Regions from separate parts of the Gallibacter sp. Marseille-QA0791 genome, predicted to be linked through region 2. Evidence: riboswitches for the same ligand, from Rfam matches in the RefSeq annotation. Region 2 holds a riboswitch; the other holds the start of a gene.
What was found. A riboswitch is a leader RNA that binds a small molecule or an ion and turns the genes downstream of it on or off. The one in region 2 is predicted to bind glycine.
Positions count from the first base shown of each region.

Region 1: it holds a riboswitch for glycine, as region 2 does, so the genes downstream of both, ACQY69_RS05460 (alanine/glycine:cation symporter family protein) here and gcvT (glycine cleavage system aminomethyltransferase GcvT) in region 2, are expected to answer to the same signal.

Region 1 covers NZ_CBCPMH010000001.1:1,184,007-1,192,250, reverse strand. Annotated here, with positions in the region: gene ACQY69_RS05490 (LysR family transcriptional regulator) at 1-164, opposite strand, end outside; gene ACQY69_RS05485 (YeiH family protein) at 304-1,335, shown strand; gene sigG (RNA polymerase sporulation sigma factor SigG) at 1,453-2,223, shown strand; gene ACQY69_RS05475 (amino acid permease) at 2,472-3,974, shown strand; gene ACQY69_RS05470 (GTP pyrophosphokinase) at 4,169-4,843, shown strand; gene tig (trigger factor) at 4,893-5,972, shown strand; glycine riboswitch at 6,107-6,217, shown strand; gene ACQY69_RS05460 (alanine/glycine:cation symporter family protein) at 6,310-7,740, shown strand; gene ACQY69_RS05455 (YlmC/YmxH family sporulation protein) at 7,891-8,139, shown strand; gene nrdR (transcriptional regulator NrdR) at 8,212-8,244, shown strand, end outside.
Region 2 covers NZ_CBCPMH010000001.1:680,938-689,181, forward strand. Annotated here, with positions in the region: gene gcvPA (aminomethyl-transferring glycine dehydrogenase subunit GcvPA) at 1-588, opposite strand, end outside; gene gcvH (glycine cleavage system protein GcvH) at 634-1,017, opposite strand; gene sdaAA (L-serine ammonia-lyase, iron-sulfur-dependent, subunit alpha) at 1,038-1,919, opposite strand; gene sdaAB (L-serine ammonia-lyase, iron-sulfur-dependent subunit beta) at 1,936-2,592, opposite strand; gene gcvT (glycine cleavage system aminomethyltransferase GcvT) at 2,594-5,257, opposite strand; glycine riboswitch at 5,391-5,458, opposite strand; glycine riboswitch at 5,462-5,563, opposite strand; gene ACQY69_RS03150 (SDR family NAD(P)-dependent oxidoreductase) at 5,594-6,370, opposite strand; gene ACQY69_RS03155 (MFS transporter) at 6,801-8,234, shown strand.

The sequences.
Region 1 (8,244 bases), 500 kb from region 2:
AGTTTTTTGTGTTCGCGTTTAAAGAGCGGGACTCCGTACTCCTTTTCGAGATATCCGATATGTTGCGATACGGCAGGCTGTGTCAGCCCGAGAGAGTCGGCAGCCCGTGTGAAATTCATATATCTGCATACCGTCAGAAACGTTTTCATTCTGAAATCCAGCATGGCCTCCTCCTTTATAGAGCTGTATCTGCGAATAATGATAACATATATTTATTATTATATCAATTATTATAATTTTACAAAATGATTGAGAGGCGGTATATTATGGATAGATACAACAGTTGTCTTCGGGAGGGTAAATATGGATCTTATCAGAAAAAATATGAGTGGGGTGTTGCTGTGCGGAGCTCTGGCAGTTCCGGCGGCTGTAGTCGGGAAGATGTTCCCTGTCATTGGCGGACCAGTGCTGGCTATCATAGCCGGGATGCTGCTGGCTCCCCTGGTAAAAAGGCAGGCATCTTTCGCTCCGGGAATAAAGTATACGTCGAAAAAAATCTTGCAGTATGCCGTGGTGTTGCTGGGATTTGGCATGAATCTCAAGGTCGTAATGGAAACAGGAGCTCAGTCTCTCCCTATCATCGTATGCACTATCGCGACATCGCTGGTCATAGCCTACGCGCTTCATCGGGCGGCAAATATTCCCGGGAAGATATCGACTCTGATCGGTGTCGGATCGTCCATATGCGGAGGATCGGCTATCGCGGCAACGGCTCCTGTCATAGCTGCCGATGACGATGAAGTGGCTCAGGCCATATCGGTGATATTCCTCTTTAATATACTGGCGGCTCTGATATTCCCTGCTTTCGGAACAGCTATAGGTTTTTCGGGTGAGACGGGAGAGGCCTTTGGGATATTTGCCGGAACGGCTGTCAACGATACGTCGTCTGTTACGGCGGCGGCATCCACCTGGGACAGCATATATCATCTGGGGAGCCAGACTCTTGACAAGGCCGTGACTGTAAAGCTGACACGAACACTGGCTATCATCCCGATAACGCTGGCTCTGGCTTTGTTCAGGAGCCGGAAAGCTGAAGGAACGAACGGAGAAAGAGTGTCTGTCAGGCAGAGCTTCCCGTTTTTTATCCTCTTTTTCATCGGCGCAAGCCTGATAACAACTGTCGCGATGTCCGCAGGTGTTTCGGCTGATGCTTTTGCTCCGCTGAAGGAGCTATCTAAGTTTTTCATAATCATGGCCATGGGCGCTATCGGCTTCAATACTGATGTGGTAAAGCTTGTAAAGAGCGGGGCAAAGCCTATACTGCTGGGATTCTCCTGCTGGGTGGGGATCACCGTGGTATCACTGATATTGCAGCACGTTATGGGGATATGGTAGCGGAATATCCTTAAAAGGGGCGTACTCGGAATAAAAGGATCCTGATCTGCACATAAATATATTACGGCATCGAAAGTTGCTTTAAGGGGAGCAAAGGAGATGTGAGGGTAATATTTTATGGCCAACAAGGTTGAGATCTGTGGCGTCAATACAGCGAGCCTGCCCAGGTATAAGGACAAGGAAATGCACGATATGCTGATCGCCGTAAAAGCTGGGGACGCAAAGGTCAGAGACGAGTTCATAAGGGGGAATCTCAGACTTGTACTGAGCATCATTCAGAAGTTTTCAGGACGTGGGGAAAATCCCGACGATCTGTTTCAGGTAGGATGTGTGGGCCTGATAAAGGCGTTGGACAATTTTGATATGGCTCATGGAGTGAAATTCAGCACTTATGCCGTTCCCATGATAATAGGGGAGATAAGAAGATATCTTCGTGACAACAATAGCATAAGGGTATCCCGCTCCATGCGGGATCTGGCATACAGAGCCTTGACGGCAAGAGAAGCGCTCGGCCGTGAATTGCAGCGGGAGCCAACTGTCGACGAGGTGGCCCGCAGGATTGATGTAAAAAGGGAGGATGTGGTGCTTGCCCTTGATTCCATACAGGATCCTGTATCTCTGTTCGACCCTGTTTTCAATGATGACGGAGATCCCATATGCGTGATGGATCAGATACGGGATATGAAAAATACCGACGCGCGATGGATAGAGAATCTGTCTCTGTCGGAGGCGATGAAAAAGCTTTCGCCGCGGGAACAGCATATCCTGACCATGAGATTCTTTGAAGGAAAGACTCAGATGGAGGTGGCAGATGAGATCTCCATAAGCCAGGCGCAGGTGTCCAGACTGGAGAAAAACGCATTGAATTATATGAAAAAATATGTATAGCTCAAACAGGGACGCAGGCTTTATTTTCAACAATGAAGCCTGCTTTTTATTGCCGGACGGAACGACGTGTATTGTAAAAACTATTGTGAATAAGTTGACATTGAATAAATATAAGTCTATAATTCAATTATCAGAATTGACAGTAATTTCATAAAAATCTATTTTTACTATCATAGCGTGTATCTACGAAACCGATTGTCGATTCTGGATATCTTTGTATCTTATTAAAAGTAGAAAAGGAGGGTGTTATGTCGGAAGAAAAAAAGGTCGCTACTTCTGAAAAGCAGGAACTGAAACGTGGGATCAGAGGCTGGCAGGTGGCGTTCATCGGTATCGGTGGCGTAATCGGATCATGTTATTTTCTGGGGATAGGCTCTTGCCTTTCCAGTATGGGTCCCGGAGTAATTATCGCATTCTTAGTAACTGGTGTCATCGTTTACGGCACTATGATTTCTTATTCGGAATTATTGGTCAATGTTCCTAGAACGGGATCCTTCGTCGCCTATACCAGCGAATTCCTCACTCCGACCATTTCGACGGGATTTGGCTGGGCTTTCTGGTTCAACTGGGTATGCTATGTACCGTCTGAAGCTATCGCGGTATCTACAGTATTGACATCGCTGATGGGGACGGACAGTTCCGTGACTTATATAGCTATCGCGCTGGGCGCTATGGCTGCCATCACGATAATAAACCTTTGCGCAGTAGATATTTTCGCGAAGATAGAGGCAGGTCTGGCGATTACAAAGGTCATCGTCATCATAGCATTTGTGATCGCGGCATTTGGTATCTGGGTAGGTCTCTGGGGTCAGAGTGATGAATACACAGGATTCCTGGCAGGCGTTGTTAACTTCTCGGGGACGATGTCCTTCGGAGCTAAGGTATTCCCTCTTGGTATTATGGCTATCCTCGTAAACATGACGGTAGTGCTGGTAACCTTCCAGGGTACGGAGATCGTAGGTCTGGCGGCGGCAGAGTCGCAGAATCCGGAGGAATCGGTTCCTAAGGCCTGCAAGAGCGTTACATATCGTATCGCACTGCTGTACATACTGCCGCTCATCCTGGTTATCCTGGTTTATCCATACGAGCTGGCAAGTGATGCGAATCCGGTATTCGCCGATATCATGAACTTTTATGGAATAGAATGGCTGGGATTCGTATTCTCGGCGGTCGTACTGGTAGCTGCCTTCAGTTGTGCCAACACAGGTTTCTATGGCACGGTAAGGTGTATGTACGGCCTTTCCATCGAAGGACTGGCTCCTAAGTTCCTCAGCAAAGTCACCAAGTCAGGAAATCCTAGAGCTTCTGTATTGTGGACGCTGCTGTTCATGTGGATAGTTCTGGTGCTCGGCCTGATCTCAGAAGTTACGGGCTTCATGACAAGCCTGTACACGAGCCTGTTGTCGCTGTCCGGATTCACAGGAACGCTGGCCTGGGTAGGAATAATACTGTCTCAGATATCCTTCAGAAAGAAGCTGAAGAAGAACGGATATGATCCGGAAACGTGCCTGAAGGCGAGGGTAAAGAAGGGACAGAGTTGGGTCCCTGTATTCGCTGTTATCGCGCAGCTCATATGTCTGATCATGCTGGTATTCGAAGACGTATTTATTTTCGCTATCGCGTGTGGAGCGATCATCCTGCCGATGATCGGATATCAGATCGCGAAGAAGGCAGGAAAACTGAGAGATTCCTCGGAGATCGCGTCTACCAATGAGACGAAATTTGAGGAGCTGTTCCCTCCGCGTAATTAAGCGGGAACTGATGAATGAGATGCGCGCTGTTGATTGAGATTTTTTGAAAAGGAGCTGTCGGCCGTAATATCCTGCGGACTGGCAGCTCCTTTTTGTCCACGGTGCTTTCGTAGGAACGTCTGTGAAAAGAAGTTTCGCCTTTCTCACCGAATCCACAAAAAAATATGATAAACTGAATACAAAGGAGACTGATCATGATATTGGAGAAGAAAGAGAAGTTTGTTATAAATGAGGATATGATCCCCGCGGACATGAGTGTTACGATAGACCACGCCAAGGAGATCGTAAAAGTTTTCAGTGATCTGAGGATGAGATATCAGGCGGCCATAAAAGAGGTCAGCACTAAGCTGGAAGTACTGGATAACGAATACAGCGTCAGATATGATTATAATCCTATCCATCACATGCAGTGCCGTATCAAGAGCATCGAGAGCATTATGGATAAAATAGAGAGAAAGGGATGGCCCAAAGAGATAGAGTCGGTCTATAAGGTCATGGACTTTGCCGGTGTGAGGGTCGTATGCAATTATATAGATGATATATATACTGTGGAAGAAAGTCTGCTGAGGCAGGATGATATAAAGCTCCTGAAGAGAAAGGATTATATAAAGAAGCCGAAGGAGAGCGGATACAGAAGCCTGCATCTGGTAGTAGAGGTGCCTATATTTCTTTCTGACAGGACATACCATATGCCGGTGGAGATACAGATAAGGACTATTGCGATGGATACATGGGCAAGTCTTGAGCACGAACTCAAGTATAAGAGCAAGAAAGAGCTTCCGGGATATGTGGTCCAGGAACTCCGCAACTGTGCCAGATCCATGGCGGAGCTGGATGCTTCCATGGAGCGGATACATAAGATGTTATAGACAGCGTGAGCTGAAAGATCGATAAGATTTGAAAAAGGGAGAATTTCAGATGAAGAAGAAAGCAACAGCGTCATTTATTTGCCTGATGATGGTTTTTGGCCTGGCATCGTGTGGTTCATCGGTCTCGTATGACAGCTATGATCTGGGAGAATATCTCAAAGTAGGTGAATACAAGGGACTGCCGGTGTCGGATTATACGGTTTCAGTTACGGATGATGAGGTGCAGACACAAATCCAGAGCACGCTGGAAGCGGCGGCGACTACTCAGGAGCTGGATAAGGAGACAGCGCTGGCAGACGGCGATACTGTGAACATAGATTACGTGGGAACGATAGATGGCAAGGAGTTTGACGGGGGTTCCGCGGAAGGATATGATCTTACGCTGGGGAGCGGATCGTTCATCGATGGATTCGAGTCGGGCCTTGTGGGGAAACATGTAGGAGATACGACAGATCTGGAGCTGACGTTCCCGGATGATTACAGCAGTGAGGAGCTTCAGGGAAAGGACGTGGTGTTCAACGTCACGATAAATTCAGCGACAAGACAGGAGGTGCCTGAGTACAGTCTTGATTTTGTCCAGAATACGACCGACTTTGATACACTGGAGGAGTATGAGGCCGATGTGGAGAAGCAGCTCTACGAACAGAAGGAACAGACTGAAATAGACAATCAGAAGACAACTCTCTGGTCTGAGCTGCTGGAGGATACCGAGGTGAAGGAATATCCTGAGGATATCCTCAATTATTATATCGATTTCAACAGCAGTCAGATGGATACGATGGCGGAGGAGTACGGAATGAGCCGTGATGAACTGCTGGCTTCATACGATTTCGGCGATGAAGACGAGTTTGCTGCCGTCAATGAGGACAGCAGCAAGCTGAGAGTCAAGCAGGAAATGCTCATAGAATATCTTGCTGAGAAGGAAGGATTATCGTATACCGATAAAGAGAAGGAAGAGGCCATAAAGGCTTACGAAGATGCAGGGTATGACGATAAGTCCATAGAGCTGCAGACAGGGCGTAACATGGAGGATTATGTACACATAGAGCTGCTCTATCAGAAGGTACTGGATTATCTGCTGGATAATGCGAAAATAACGGAAGCGGCAGACGATGAGGCTTCCGAGTAAAATATTACGAATATTATGAAACTGGTTGAAGAAATACTTTAGAGTTGAAAGCAGCCGTACGGTATGTTAAAATCGTAACGTTAGTTTATCGATCACGCCCGTACGGCTTTTGATTTCAAAGGGCGGGAAAGAAACTATGATTCTCTGGAGAGTCTCGATACGAGCGCCGAAGGTGTACGCGCGCAGAGCGAAATGTCGTTAAGCGATGTGCGTAATCTCTCAGGCAAAAGGACAGAGCAGATAGTTTTTGTAAAAAATTATTTGAGTCCTCTCCGGAAAGTCGATCGCATCTGTATCGGCTTTTTGATTTACTTTTTTTAGGAGAAGGAGAAAGAAAATGGAAAAATTTACTGAAATTCTTGAGGCCATAGACGGCGTCGTCTGGGGAGTCCCTCTCATCGTGCTTATCATGGGTACGGGGATATTCCTTACCGTCAGGATAAAGGTGCTCCAGTTCAGGAAGCTGGGCAAGGCTTTCAAGTATATGGTCAAGAACGAGGAAGACGGTATAGGAGAAGTCACCAGCTTTGGAGCTCTCTGTACGGCCATGGCAGCTACTATCGGTACGGGAAACATCGTAGGTGTGGCTACGGCAGTATTGGCGGGAGGCCCGGGGGCCCTCTTCTGGATGATAGTGGCGGCCTGTCTGGGGATGGCGACCAAGTACTCGGAAGGACTGTTGGCCGTTAAATTCAGAGAGAACAGAGGTAACGGAAGATTTCTGGGAGGACCTTTCAGATATATCGAACAGGGAATGGGGCCCAGGTGGAAATGGCTGGCGAAGCTGTTTGCTATATTTGGCGTAGGAGCCGGACTTCTTGGCATCGGTACTATAACACAGGTCAATGGTATCGCTTCCGCTGCGGAGACATTCTTCGATCCCAATAAGGAAAATCTCGTGAGCGTATTTGGTACGGACTATACTGTGACTATCGTCGTGACCGCGTTGATAGTGGCTTTTATAACGGCTTTGGTCGTGATAGGAGGTCTTCAGAGGATAGCCAGTGTAACGTCCATAATAGTCCCATTCATGGCTATAGCATATGTAATCGTATGCCTCTGCATATTGGTGTATAATATCGAAAGGGTGCCTGAATCCATCGTGATGGTGGTAAGGAGCGCCTTTGGCCTGGATGCGGTGGCAGGCGGTGCGCTGGGCTCATTGATGATGGCTATGCAGATGGGTGTCGCCAGAGGCATTTTCTCCAATGAAGCCGGGCTGGGAAGCGCTCCTATAGCTGCGGCAGCGGCAAAGACGAAAGAACCTGTCAGACAGGGCCTGGTTTCCATGACGGGTACATTCATCGATACGATAATCGTCTGCACGATGACAGGGACCACCATCATGGTCACAGGGGCTTATGATTACGCTGCAGCCAACGGACTGGAAGGCTCGGAAGTGACGTCGTATGCCTTTTCCAACGGCCTTCCGTGGTCTGATCAGGTGGGCTCGGGGATACTGATGGTGTGCCTGGCGCTCTTCGCTTTCACGACCATTATAGGATGGGATTACTACAGCGAGCGATGTCTTGAGTATCTTACGGGAGGAAAGATGGGCATAGTCAAGGTCTACAGGTGGTTCTACATACTGGCGGTGCTCATCGGACCGTTCCTGACGGTTTCCGCCGTATGGACGCTGGCAGACATATTCAATGGGCTCATGGCAATACCTAATCTGATCGCTCTCGTGACGCTGAGCGGCGTCATAGCGGCCGAGACAAGGAGCTATTTCCACAGGCTCGACAGCGGCAGGATAAGAGAATATTAGAAAGATACCGCGGAGAAACAGCTGTACGGCGCAGGAACGGCCGGCAGAGGAAATCTCCGCGGTATTTTTTTCTCTTTCCGCCATCGCGCCTGCATAGTTTGGACAACTGTCGCATATAAATTTACAAACGGCAGAAAAGGGGGAGCGATCATGCTTAATACGGAAGATATAAGGAATAAAGAGGTGATCAACATCTATGACGGAAAGAGCATGGGGTTTGTCTGTGATATAGAGATAAATCTCAAGGAAGGCAGGATAGACGGTATTGTCCTGCCTGGTGACAGAGGCTTTCTGAAGATGTTCGGCAAGGAAACGAGCGACTACGTGATAAAGTGGAAACATGTAAAAACTATTGGAGAAGATGTGATACTGGTAGATGTCCCGCCCATAATAGATTAGACAAAGACCACAAGATGTAGTAAAATCATATGAGAGCTTTTGCGAGAGACATCCGGTAAAGGAGGTTCCGAAATGAAATGCCCTTATTGTGAAAATGAAGACAGC
Region 2 (8,244 bases):
CCTGAGAGCCCTCAGGTCCATCCTATTGTCCTCAGTCATCGGAACGATCATCAGTTTCGCTCCCGCCGCTCCACAATATGTACGCATCACCTTCAACACATTAGGATGTATCGTCGCCGATACCATCACCGTCCCGCGCCGTCTGTCCCTGCACATCATAGCCGCCTCCGCCGCTGCTACAGCTCCGTCATACACCGACGCATTCGATACGTCCATGCCGGTCAGCTCGCAGATCATGGTCTGATACTCAAATATGGACTGTAGTATCCCCTGACTGAGCTCTGCCTGATACGGCGTATAAGCGGTTTTAAATTCTTCTTTGTTGACTATGTTGTTCACGATAGCCGGTATGTAATGCCTGTATGCTCCGGCTCCTCTCAGACACGTTCCGAATACTCTGTTCTTCCGCGCTATTTCCTTAGTCTTAGCCGCCACCTCAATTTCGCTCATCCCACGAGGGATATCAAGGCCTTCCGAAAGAAGGACCTCCTCAGGGATCTGTGAAAAAAGCTCATCGAAATTATCCAGCCCTATGTCCATCAGCATTTCCCGCTGCTGTTTTTCCGTATTGGGAACGTAAAATCCCATAGACGCACCTCCTGTCTCAATCTGTTATACAGCCAGAAACTGTACCTATTTCCCTTCTGATTTTATGAACTCTTCGTATTCGTCAGCGCTCATCAGATCGGTGCTCTCCGATATCTCCACCATCTTGACAAGCCACGCCTCATACGGATCCGTATTTATCATCTGTGGAGAATCCAGTAGTTCTTCATTGATCGCTTCGATCGTCCCCGCCACAGGTGACAATACGTCAGACACCGCCTTTACAGACTCGACGTCCGCGAAGGCCTCATCCACTTCAAAAGAATCCCCTTCTTCCGGAAGATTGACGAACACCAGGTCTCCCAGCTGATCCTGAGCGTAATCTGTCAATCCTATGACCGCTTCAGCGTCTCCCGTCATCTTTACCCATTCATGCGATTTCGAGTACTTTAATTCTTTTGGAAAATTCATAGTTTACCTCCTGTTTCACTTCACTTATCTTCTATAGAAAATCCTACGGATCTCTCAACTTTTTTCGCGGTATCCGTGCCAGCGACACCTCCCGCGGCTGTTTCTCTCAGCTCAGGCGCCATTTTCTGGCCCACTTCGTACATAGCCTCTACTACCTCATCCAGCGGTATCATGGACCTGTTGCCTGCCAGCGCCAGATCCACGGAAAGCAACGCATTCATCGCCTGAGACGCATTGCGGTATACACACGGTATCTGTATCAAGCCTGCCACCGGATCGCACACAAGACCCATGGCGTTTATCATGGCAAATGCTCCGGCGGAAAGAGAGGCTTCAGGCTCCGCGCCACACATTTCAGCGGCTGCCACAGCGGCCATCATAGCCGCGACACCGCATTCAGCCTGGCATCCTCCGGCAGCACCCGAAATAGTCGCCCGTTCCGCTGCCAGCGCTCCCACGCCGCCAGCAGTAAGCAGCCCTCTGATCACACGTTCCCTTTCGGCCCCAGTCTTCCGCGCCGTATGAAACAGCACCGCCGGGACTATGCCACAGGAACCTGCTGTCGGCATGGCGCATATCTTCCCCATGTAGTAATCGCTTTGGATACATGAAAGAGCGTCTGCCATCGCTTCATTGATACTCGCTCCGCACAGAGATCCTTCGCTTTTCGCGAAATCTCTCTGTCTCGACGCGATATCTCCTACCAGAGAAATACACTCGCCGTCCGACGGTTCCGTGAATTTACTTGACTCCATCATGACCTCAAGGCATCTTGCGACCTCAGTCAATATTTCTTCCTCCGACAGAGAATTCCTGTACATTTCACGATCCAGCACCGCTCGCCACAGTCCGGCGCCATTATTTTCCGCCTCTCTGCAAAGGCCCGCAAAATCACCATACATTTGAAAACACCTCACATCAACTTATCTCAGACACCTTTTCTATCTCCTTCAGCGCTCTGATCTGCTCAACTGTGCTTTTTCCCACAGCGCAGTCCAGTTCCAGCACCGATATGGCTCTCCCTCCGATATTCTGACGATCAGTGCGCATGGCCGCTATATTCACGCCATTTTCTGCCAAGACCGCTGTCACTCTGCTTATCACACCGTTTTCATCAAGATGATTCAGCACCAGAGTCGGACTTCCCGCCGATATGAATGTCCTTATCCCATCGATCTGGGTCACGGCTATCCTCCCGCCTCCTACGGAGTTGCCTGCCACGGCAAATAAGGGTTCACCTTTTTTCTCAAAGGCCGTTATCAGATCATACTCCTCATGAGTCTTATTGCCACGTGGTTTAAAGGATACCTCTATACCGTATTCTCTGGCCAGTTTATCAGCATCTCTTATCCGCACATCGTCTTCTCTCATCCCCAGGATACCGGCCGTCAGCGCCTTATCAGTCCCATGTCCGATGTACGTGGCCGCGAAAGACCCGAATAGATGGAACGTCACACGCTCAAAGGGCTTCCCGTAGATTTGCCGCGATACCCTCGCCAGGCGGTTCGCCCCCGCTGTATGAGAACTTGACGGCCCGATCATTACCGGTCCTATTATATCGAGTATGCTCACCATCTCAGCATACCCCCGTACGTTCCGCCAACTGCTGCAGAATGTCTCTCATATCATCATCGTCAAAGCAGTAAAGCATCTTCGTAAATCCTTTTCTCAGATCATTGACTTCTTCTTTGACGTCTCTTTTTCTGAATACGCATTCCGCCATCAGCTCCGCCAACGTTTCGAATTCCTTTTGACCAAATCCGAAACGTGTCATCTCCGAAACACCCAGGCGAAGCGCCCCTGACGCCGTAAATCCCTCCTCATAAGGAGTCGCCTGGTAATTACATATTATGTCATTGTCTTCAAGCCTCTGAGCGATTTCCGCACCACTGCCATATCCCACGTTCACGATGACCTGATGCGTCTGCGTATATCCCAGCGCCGGATCACCTTCAACGTCGAACCCCGCGTTTTTAAGGCTGACGGCGAAACTCCTGGCATTAGATATGACATTTTTCTGATATTCATCTTTGAAGGTATTCATCTCGTAAGCCGCCATGAGAAGTGCCAGCTGCGTACCCAAATGATGATTGCTGGTACTTCCCGGGAACGCCCTTGACTGTATAGTCTCCCAAAGCTCATACTTTGGATCGCCCTTTTCCCAGTTACCGCCGATCACGCCTCTCTGAGGCCCGAAAAATGTCTTGTGGGTTGAGCCTGTCACAAGATCCGCCCCTTCCTCAAAAGGCTTCTGGAAATTGTCGCCGATCAATCCGAGCACGTGTGCCATATCATACATTATGGTGGTATCCAGACCCATATCCTTTATGAATTCACTTATTTCCCTGACAGGTTCCCTGTATATCACCATGCTCTTTCCGAAGATTATCAGCTCAGGTCTGTATTCCTCTATAAGCTTTTTAGTCTCTTCCACATCTATCCTGTACGGATCATCAGCTGATACAGGGAAATTCACCACAGCTCTTTTTTCAGTCACCGGATCTACCGCGACAAAATCCTTGAGAGCGCCCATAGGCTGCGCCGATAGGTGACCGCCCTTAATTATGTGGTTGTTCATCACATATCCGAGCCTCTTAGGCTCTACCTTCCTATTGAGTCTGTTTTTAAAATCCACAAGAGCTGAAAATACGCACGTATTGGACATCTGGCCGCTGAGGACTCTTGTCTCGGTCTCACGGCAGCCGAGGAACTTCGCCATTTCCTTCATCAAAAGCTCTTCCACATCCCCTATGAATTCCGTTCCCTGATAATAGAAAATCTCTTCGTTGTAGAAGGATGCCACCTTTCGATGCTCCGCGTATCTGAAGGAAGGATCTGTTACCTGGAGGAGTCTCACAGCTCTCGAAGCCGTCATCTCCGACGGTATCAGGTTTATACATTTTTCCTGTCTCCACACGTGATTATCTATAGACTTTCTGATCAGAGCAAGGGCTGCCACCTCTCCCGACGCGCCTTCTCCCACCTTCGTCTCCGTTTCATGACCATACAGGATGACCCTGGTATACGGAGGCGCGTCATTTTTCATATGAAATTCCGGGATCACTGCGTCTATCAACTTCCCTCTGATGTCGACCTGTACCCTGTCATCCGTCAACACATCGCTGGCTACATAACAGAACCCGATGCTGCGCTGAGCCGTTTCCTCTGTTATTACAGTGCCGAGGCCTTTTCCCTCCGATACATAATACGGTACCATCGTCCCACTGGTGACGTAGCCTACTTCTCTTCCATCTTTCATGACCTTGCATCCGGCGCGCATCACGCCACGCCCCAGAAGTGTTATCGGCATCATCCTGCGAGGCAGCGCCGCGCAATCGGAAAAATCGTGATTGTTTATCCTGATGAAAGCCTCTTGCTGCCTTTTCAGCGCATCTCTCCCTATGAAATTTCCCTTTCCCTCGGAAAAGCTCACCGCGAACTTTGCCAGCGGCACAGCGTATATAGGGATCTCATTGCCATCTATATCTTTGCCCAGTTCATGTCCATGAAGCGGCATCCCAGCCTCCAGTCTCGTAGTATCTCTCGCCCCAAGGCCCGCCGGTCTGGCTCCGCATTCTATCAACTTATCCCACAGCTCTTCCGCGTATCTGCTTTCTATGTACACCTCATAGCCTATCGGTTCTCCCGTATATCCAGTCTTTGCCACACGCATGATCATGTCTTCCATAGACGATACCTTCAGCGTGTTCAATTCATTCCGCACCGGCTCCGTCAACTGTACATCCTCACCGACGATCCTCCCCAGCACCTTTCTCGAATCCGGTCCCTGGACAGCTATCGCGGCATAATCCTTTGAGACATCTTCAAGCTGCGCGTCGAAATTCTTGATCTGCTCCGAAAAGTGCTCCCACACCTTCTCCGCGTTGGCCGCGTTTACCACCACCGTATACCTGTCCTCTGTAAACCTGTATACGTAAGCGTCATCGATAGCCCCGCCTTCTTCGTTGGAAATAATGGAATACTGCGCATTATTCACCTTCAAAGCCTGCACGTTGTTGGTGAGCACGTGCTGCAGAAACTCGATTTTTTCCCTGCCTGTGACTATAAAACGCCCCATATGCGATACATCAAACACGCTGCAGCCATGCCGCGTATAAAGATGCTCCGCTATTATACCGGTAGGGTATTGAAGTGGCATCTCCCATCCTCCAAAATCCACCATTTTCGCTCCGGCTTTGATATGCGCCGAATAGAGTTGTGTTCTTTTCAATTCTTCCATTATTTCCTCCTGTTGATAAACTGAATAAAATTTGGTCGCCGTCTTTCTTCTGATACAGACTTCATCGACATCACGAAAATATATGAAGGGTATATCCCGCGTATTCAAAAAGCGGGAAGCAATCAGCCTCCCGCTCTGTCATTAACCTGAGAGTTTCTTTTTTACAAAATTGCTCCTTCGGTGCGTTTCCGCTTTTCAGAGGTCTGTCCGATAGCGATCCTTTTACCTGAGATATTCATTTTGATCGTGGCCCGCGATCAAAACTTACTCCTTCGGTGTCAAAATGATCTCTCTCGCTATCATCAACCAGATTATATCGTTTTCTCGTTATTGCCTTTAATAGCCGGCCGTCAGTCCGCAGTCGATAGACAGAGTTGTCGCCGTGATGGACTCGACTTTCTTGGATGCGAGGAACAGTACGCATTCAGCGATTTCAGACGGTCGTATAAATCTCGCTCTCTCGCCCTGAGGGTACTTTCTCAACAAATTCCAATAGTAGCCTTCTACATCGCCGCCGCCATAAACTTCCGCCTGTCCGACCAGCATCGGGGTTTCCACATCCGCCGGCGCGACCGCATTCACCCGGATCCCGCGAGGAGCAAGCTCCAATCCAAGAGATTTGGTGATCAACGTGACGCCGCCCTTAGACGCGTTATAGATGCAGTTGCCCGGATTTCCTCCGATCCCGGCATCTGAGCTGATATTCACGATACAGCCGCCGGTCTTTTCCAATTCCGGGATAGCTCTGCTGCATACGAAGAATGTACCTTTAAGATTTACATCCACTACACGATCCCATTCTTCCTCTGTCATCTTATCCGAATCACCTTCTACCCATAATCCCGCCGTATTCACAACGATATCCAGTTTCCCGGATCTTTTTACGACTTCCTGTATCAGGTTTTCTATCGTATCGATCTTCGTGACATCCGTCACGACGTAATCCACCTGTCCGTATTGTTTTAGATCCTCAACGGCCTTTTGCAGTCTTTCTTCGTTTAAATCCGCCAGGTAGACGAGAGCTCCTTCCTTCAGAAATTCTTCCGCGATGCAAAGACCCATGCCGCCGCTTCCGCCTGTAATGATAACTGATTGATTCTTAAATTCGCTCATAACTCTTTTCCTTTCTTAAAACTCTGAAAAGCTCTTCCTCCGATTGTATAATCCCCGACAGGAGATTACTTTCATGCCACTAATTAAATGCAAGGTCTATGCCATTTTATAAATGTCACAAAATTCCCATTTTATCAGGTTTCACTGGCAACGCATTTATCAAATTTAATAATAATTTTTCTTCTCGTCTGAGACAAAACGTTGAAATTTGCTTCTTCGTTTGATTTTTTATCATATTTGAAGGGGATTTTATCAAAATTGATAATTTTTGAAGCTTCTTTTTCTCCTCAAAATTGAAAACGCCTGACAAATATTCACTTTTCTGATTTTTCAATCAATGGCATATTTTTTGCTTGATATAAAAATGAACAAAGCACAATTTTTCCTATTTTACGTTATCGTTAATTCTTATTAAAAGGAGGATCTATTAATGAGTAAAATCATATCTCCCGATCATAATCGAAAAATTCCTTTTAAGACGAAAGTAGGTTACTCGTTAGGAGGAACCGGCGATGCCATCGCCTACGATTTTATCGGTAGTTTTTTACTGTTCTTTTTCACCGAACTGGCTGGTCTCAGCCCCGCCGTCGCTGGCACTATCATCGGCGTCGCCGTCGTCTGGTCCGCCATTACCGACCCTATCATGGGCATGCTGTCTGATCGATGCAAATCAAAACACGGCAAAAAACGACCGTTTCTTCTCGGATCCGCGATCCCTCTCGCCATCATCATGATGTTCCTGTTTCATACGGTGGCCTTTGGAGGCAACGCGAAGATCGCATACTATGTGATCTTCACACTGCTGTTCTGGGCCGCCTATACAGCCTTCAACATCCCGTTCTTCTCGTTAGGCGGATGTCTGACCACCAATACAAACGAACGTACAAAGATCCGTTCTGTCGCTCAGGTATTCAACTTTATCGGAGTATTCTGCGCCAGCGCTCTCCCGACATTCCTGGTAGGACAATTCCAGAAAGCCGGATTCAGCGAAGAAGCCTCCTGGCAATACGCCGTCATCATCATCGGAGTGATCGCCGCGATAGCGATCCTGCTCAGCTGGAACGCCACACGTGGATATGAGCTGGATATAAAGGACAGCGAGGACAGTGAACGCACAAACAACATCTTCAAGGAAATTAAAGAAGTCATGTGCATCAAGCCTTACCTGAACGTGTTGGCCTGCCAGTTCTTCTTCTACGCGTCTTATACGATCTTTACATCCTCTATCATGTACTTTTCGACATACAACCTCGGTGTTGGCGAAACAGAATCGTCTCTGATATATACAGGAGTTACCATCGGAGGCATCATCGTCGCCATTCTCCTGGGACCTATCGCTGTCAAGTTCGATAAGAGAAACGCTTATATCGCCTGCATGATCCTAGGCGGAGGCCTTATGGTCATTGGAAAATTCATACCTATCGAATCAGCCCTCATCGTAACTGTCATCTTCGCGGCAGTAGTCAACATCGGCTCCGCAGGTCACTGGACTCTTAGCTACACGCTGCTGTATGATATCTTTGAAATCGATGAGTTCAGAAGCGGCAGGAGACGTGAAGGCTTCCTGATGGCTTACTTTTCCTTCTGCGGGAAACTCGGTGCCGCAGCTGCGGGCTTCATAACAGGCTGGATCCTGGAAATGTCCGGCTATGACGCAAATGCTACAGTCCAGTCAGCTGACGCCCTCGCCGCTATGAAATCACTCTTTACAGTATGGCCAGGGCTCCTCTGCGTAGCTTCCGGCATCGTGATCATCCTTTACCCTGTGACCCGCAAACGCTTTGAATTGCTCCTCATGAATCTCGACCTCAAGCGACAGGGAAAAGAATACACGACGGAAGGCTTCGAAAAGCTAGTCAGATAGATAAATCGAG